2 regions of the Cyclobacterium xiamenense genome follow, and region 2 is predicted to be linked to the other one. Evidence: riboswitches for the same ligand, from Rfam matches in the RefSeq annotation. Region 2 holds a riboswitch; the other holds the start of a gene.
The links. A riboswitch is a leader RNA that binds a small molecule or an ion and turns the genes downstream of it on or off. The one in region 2 is predicted to bind thiamine pyrophosphate.
Positions count from the first base shown of each region.

Region 1 (3,153 bases), on a different contig from region 2:
CCAAAAACGCATTGCGGAAGGTATCTCCGCCAAAAAACTCCTGCTCCTTTTCCCAATCCGTAAACCGGGGGAATGCTTTTTCTACCATTTCCCGGTACCAAGGCTCCACGGAGAGGCCCCAATGTGGCACGGCGCCTATGGCCAGCAACTCCCGCTCCAGGCGCATAAACAAAGGCAGGCTGCCAGTCACACCCTTGACACTCACCAGCTCAATCATGCACATATCTCCTTGCTGCATCATGGACAAATGCGCCGGACACTGCTTCACAAACCGCAGGGAAAAGGGGGCCGCCAGGAGTTGATCGTAGCGTTGGGATTCCTCGCAAACCGCAATGATCCGGTCCACGGCTTCAAAAACCCGGTCAATGGGAAATCCAAATTCGATGGCGTATCCGTAGAATTTCAATTCCCCCAGTCCTTGGTCCAATACATTTCGGGCCAGGTCCTCGAACCCTCCGCCCGCATCGCCTTTGTGGTCTACCAGCCGTTTGATGGAATTATTCGTCATCCGGGGGATGGACAGGTGGTTTTTGTTAAACACCCAGGGCGAAAGCTTGCCCGAAATGGCAATCCCAGAGATAAAGGTAGAAATGTAATTCCGCTCCCTGCCTGCATGGTGCTTTTCGTGTACTTGCTCGCTGTAGTTGCGGGTCGTTACCAGGCATTTACGTTGTTGCTCCGCTTCTGTAGCGGCTTCCAAATCGCGGTAGGGATTGATCAGCACTTCAAAATGTCGGTGGGCATTGATGTAGGCATAGAGGTCTCCCTGTTGCATTTCGGCCTTTACCTCCTCCCAGTCCCGCATGATCCGCTCTTCCTGCAAGCGGTACTCCGGCTGCGCTTCCAGGATCAGGGAAAAAACAATACCCACAGACCCTATCCCTACCATAACGGCATTGAACTTTTCATCGTCCTGAATCAGGGTAATCCCGTGTTTTTGCACCATTTCATCCTTTTCAAAACAATCCGGATCCGTAATGCCATCGGTAGGTTCTACCCGATACACTTTGCCACCCTTGCCCACCAGCGTCATGGAACGCACAAAGGCAGGTACCGGACCAATGCTTATGCCAGACCCGTGCGTAGACGTAGCAATGGCCCCGGAGATCGACTGAATACTCGAGCCTCCCTGATTGATGAGGGCATAGCCGTGGTAGGTCAGTGCCTGAATCAAGTGCCGGATTTTGGTGCCTCCCCCGGTCTCAAAGAGATAATGCGTTTCGGTCCGCTTCTCGTTGCAATAGTTCACCTCCACCTCAAATCCATCCACGTAGGCCGCCTTGATGCAATCACGGGCCGGTCGCTGGGTCTGGTTCAAGTGCTGGGTGCAGACCAGGTAATCCTCGCATTGGGCCACTTCGGTTAGCGCGTGTCCCGATCCAACCGCCCGTATTTTCTTTCCGTTTGTTTCTGCTTCCTTTACCAAATCCACCACCTCGGCTAACCCCTGGTAATCGTAGCTGCTGCAGGATTCGGCCTCCGGCGAAAAATCTTCGTAGGCGCCGTTGCCCGGAACAAAAAACTGCAGGGGTTCCGAAAAATGGTTGCCGTACCAATTCCCCCACTTTTGGCGCAGGTTTTTGTCTTTGGAAAAAACATCCTCCTGCTTGAGTTCCTTGTCCAGCGATAGGAAGACCCGCTCGTGTTTGGCCATGTTTTTATTCAACCGATTTTCTATCAGTCTCCGAACAAGACGGGGCCCAACCAGAAAATTAATCGTGTTTACCCAACGGCTGCGTTTCTGCCGGGAGCAGTGATCGGTAAGGGTGTCGTCCAACAATTCGATGTGCCGGGGCACGTTCTCTCGATTAAACAGCACCTGAATCAACAGGCGAAATAGCACCCAGGAAACCAGGGTATTTCCTTTTTTCCAGGTTAGAAAGTTCGATACAGCACTCATTGGTTAAGGGGGTTTGTTTCAGTGTATTGCATACAGATCGGAAGTTCTAAATATAACAAAAAATCTTTGCCAATGCCTGAACCTTCTGGAAAAGGTTTACCAACCACAAGCAGCCGATTGGATGATCGGAAAAAATTGCCTATACTTGCACCAAATACATGCACGGGGTGCTTGACAAACGTCAGGCTGAGAACAGACCCGAAACCTGATTTGGATAATGCCAACGTAGGGATGCAAGCCAGCCAATTTCCAGTCTATTAGTTGTCGCTCCATTCCATTGGCCTTTTCAATCGAATGGAATTTTTATTTACAGGCAAATGAACGACATGGAAATCAACCCTTCAGGCACAACAGGCCTGCTACCGCAACACCAACAAAACTGGCAGAACCGACCGGAATGGTTCTTTAACCGGCAGCACACGGATACCTACGAACTTTGGTACGAAGGCCGGTACAAACGGGCAGAGGTCTGGCAGAAAAAAGTCATGGAGCAACTGGTCTCCGAAGACACCCGCATCCAAACCTTACTGGAATTTGGCTGTGGTACCACGCGTTTTACGCGCTGGTGGAAGGAGATCGGGATCGAAGCCTCTGGCGGGGATATTTCTCCGCTGATGTTATCCCAGGCCATTCACCTTTTTGACGGCGATCTGGTCATGGCGGATTCCCACCACATGCCCTTCAAGGACCATACCTTCGATGCCCTGGCGTTCATCACCACCTTTGAATACTACAAGGATCCGGTTCGGGTAATCCGAGAAGCCGCACGGGTAGCCCGATACGGGATCGCCATGGGCATGATGAACCGCAATTCACCCAAGGTGCTGCGAAGACGGGTGCAACAACTGTTTGGGAAAAATCCCTTTTATGTCACCGCCACCTTCTACACCCCGGATCAATTGATCCAAATCATTGAAGAGGCACTCAAGGGACGGAATTACACGATCGAATGGTCCTGCACCGGCCTGCCAAAATGGTTTCCTGTACAACAATGGCGGTTGCCCTTCGGAGATTTTTTTGGATTGTATGTCAAACTACTGGATAAAGGCTAAATGAGTAAACCCATTGGAAAAATAGACGAAGCATTTCTGGAGACCTTTATCGCCTCCCGCTGCGGAAAAGATCGGCCCGAAATACTGGTAAAGCCGGGGTTTGGACGGGATGTCTCCCTGATAGCCCTGCCGGGAAGACAGGTTATGGCCCTGACCAGCGATCCCCTATCCCTGATCCCCGGACTGGGATTGGAAGAATCT
Region 1 is NZ_FNZH01000004.1:478,770-481,922, reverse strand. Features, by position in the region: gene BMW71_RS15550 (FAD-binding protein) at 1-1,900, opposite strand, end outside; TPP riboswitch at 2,054-2,149, shown strand; gene BMW71_RS15545 (class I SAM-dependent methyltransferase) at 2,227-2,952, shown strand; gene BMW71_RS15540 (AIR synthase-related protein) at 2,953-3,153, shown strand, end outside.
Region 1: linked by a shared signal. The riboswitch ahead of BMW71_RS15545 (class I SAM-dependent methyltransferase) and the one ahead of BMW71_RS06845 (TonB-dependent receptor) in region 2 are both predicted to bind thiamine pyrophosphate.

Region 2 (3,153 bases):
ATCCGTGTCGCCACTTACTCCCATCCAAATGATTTCCCCAAAATGATCGCCGTCGTATCGGTTGGCCCCACCCCCGAGAATGGCATCCAGGCGTCCGTTTTGCGAGACGTAGTTTAGGGAGAAAACCGCTCCGTAAAAGTCATTGTCCAGCCATCGTCGACGGATAATATCGGTTTCGCTGATCAGTTCGCTGCCGATGGCAATGGGTTCAATGCCGTAGTTGGCCAAGAGGTTATCCTCCGGTCTGAATTGCTCGTAGTAGCCTTGGCCCTGTGTATAGTGCAGGGAAAAGTTGGCCTTCAGGTTGGCCGCCCAGGTCCCAGCATAGATAAACTGGTAGTGATCCTGCTGGTAATTGTCGGTTTCGTTTTCGTAGGTATAGCTGTTGAAGGTTCGGTCGGATGCAAGCAGGCTTTCCGGAACGCCATTCCAGGCCTGGTAGGTCTGTTCCGCACCGGAAAAGATATTGACCTTTACCACGTGGTTGTCGCCGTAATAGCCCCCGGAGACAAAATACGACTTCAAGTCCGAAAACGCCCGGTCCACGTAGCCGTCAGAAGTAATTCGGGAGAGGCGGGCATCTACGGCCCAGCGATCGTCAATCAGGCCGGTGCCTGCTTTTACGGTATGCTTTCGTGTAGCAAATGAACCCACCGAATGATCTGTCTCGGCATAGGCTTCTTCTCGTTTGGTATCGGTTTGTATATTGAGGCTGGCTCCGAATGTTGCTGCTCCGTTAGTGGAGGTACCGACGCCTCGTTGAATTTGGATGTTTTCGACAGAAGAAGCAAAGTCCGGCATATTCACCCAAAAAACACCGTGAGACTCTGCGTCATTCAATGGGATACCGTTTACGGTCACGTTGATCCGTGTTTGGTCGGTGCCCCGGATACGCAAGCCGGTGTAGCCTACTCCCGCGCCTGCATCGGAATGCGTCACCATCGAGGGGGTATAATTTAGCAACAACGGTAAATCCTGCCCGAGGTTATTTTTGGAAAGATCCGATTTGTCAATGATTTGAAAAGTAGTAGGCGTGGTGGCAGAGGCCCGCGTACCGGAAACGATAAAGGCTTCGGTGGTTAGGGTAGCGGGCTCGAGCCGAATTTCCAGGGGCCTTTCCTGAGGCAACCGAACCAGGTAACTCCCGGCTTCGTAACCCACGTAGGAAACCACCAGGTTCCATTCTCCGGATGCCAGTCCGGCCATTTCAAAGCTTCCTTCCCGGTCGGAGACCGTGCCTTTGTTCGTCCCCTCCAGCATTATGCTGGCTCCAGGTAGCGGAATTCCGGTTTCTGCATCCTGGATTGTTCCCTGGATACGATTTTGGGACAAAGCCCATTGGGACCAAAGCATTGCTGCCAGGGTCAGGTACATGCGAATCATAACAATTAATTTGTTCGGTTAAACATCAAAGGAATAAAGGGGTATTCCTTTTTTCATTGTTTACCCAATAGCATTACGTACGATTAGCTATTTCTCATTTCCCTTCGCCGGCACTACCCGGATCAGGTAATATGGGTATGATCTCAGCCCGGAATATTGGGGCACCCCTAATGATCTTGATGCAAATGTAACTGGTAGAAATGGCAATGCCAAATCTGAAAAGCCCTCGCTTAGGCCCTTCCCAATACTTTTAAATGACGAACATGCGAGCGAAATGCCCAGCGCAACTTTGGGTGTTCCAGGTACGGGATGTTGTATTCCGCGCAGACTTGCCTGAGTATCTTGCTGATGGCGGGATAGTGCACGTGCGAAATTTTTGGAAACAGATGGTGTTCGACCTGGTAATTCAGGCCTCCCAAAAACCAGGTCAGCAATTTATACCCGGTAGCAAAATTAGCCGTGGTCCGGATTTGGTGGATCATCCACTCGTCCTCCATACTATTGGTCTCCGGCGAAGGAAGGGGAAAGGCGGTCTCCTCCAGGCTATGTGCCAACTGGAATACCAGGGTGAGCAGAACTCCCGCAAACAAACTGTACACAAAAAACCCGATCAGCCACTGCGTCCAGCCGAGCATGAATACGGGAATGGCCACAAACAGCACCAAATGGATGGCTTTGAACCCCCAAAAACTGATGTGGTCCGATAGTTTCATCTTCTGTATCGGCACCATCCCCACCTTTTTGGTGACGTATTTTTTATAGTCCGTAAAAAATACCCAATACAAGTACAACAAGGAGTAGGTAAAAATAAAATAGTAGTGTTGAAACTGGTGAATTTTAAATTTCTTTTGGCTCGGAGAAAGCCGCAAAAAGGGGCGGGCATTCAAGTCGTCGTCTACTCCCTCTACATTCGTAAAGGAATGATGCACCACGTTGTGTTTGGTTTTCCACATGAATACATTGGCTCCCAGAAAATTAATCGACAGGCCCGCCAGGCGGTTGACCCATGGCCGGTCACTGAAACTGCCATGTGCACCGTCGTGCATGACATTAAATCCGATAAATGCGGTCAGCGCACCCAACAACAGACACTCCATGAGAGCAATTGCCCAATGGGGAGTAAAGAAAACCAAGTGAACGTAAACCAGAATAAAGGAGACCACCATGATACCAGCCTTAAGGTAAAGCGGTTTGCTACCCGAACGGGTGATATTTGAGTCCCGAAAGTAATCGCTTACCCGTTGCTTCACATCCAGATGAAAGTTTAGGGTTGGTTTGGAAAATTTTGGCGTAGCCATACAATAATGTTTTTAGGGGTAAATAGTAAGCGTGACTGGGGAGGGGGTGGATTTGTAGTTCAGAAAAATGACCGATTACCGATTGTTTTCATCATTCCGTGTTGTAAGGTACGACAAGTTTTCGGTAGTATCAATTAAACTCGACTGAATTTATCAAATGCATCATGTCCGTTTTGATGTATTCGATGACCGGTGCCAGGGAATCGTTTTTCACGGCTGTCTCAAAATACAGCGCGCCCCGCAAAAAATGCGCGGTGGAGTCGGTCACAAAAAACTGAAATTGGGTCGGCACTTCACCACTCAGTTCGGACACCAGTCCCGTATATCCGGTTGGAGTACGGACTACGCTCTCGTCGATTCCGTAGGCCTTGATCTGGTGTTTGAAGGTAAGCGTCAGGGCGTCGTCTAGGTAGGACTTGAGGTTTTGCCGCCCACCAGTTATCGGTTTGTAGGTCAGGTGTACCCGCGCGCC
Region 2 is NZ_FNZH01000002.1:487,585-490,737, reverse strand. Features, by position in the region: gene BMW71_RS06845 (TonB-dependent receptor) at 1-1,383, opposite strand, end outside; TPP riboswitch at 1,466-1,562, opposite strand; gene BMW71_RS06840 (fatty acid desaturase family protein) at 1,614-2,681, opposite strand; gene gldD (gliding motility lipoprotein GldD) at 2,812-3,153, opposite strand, start outside.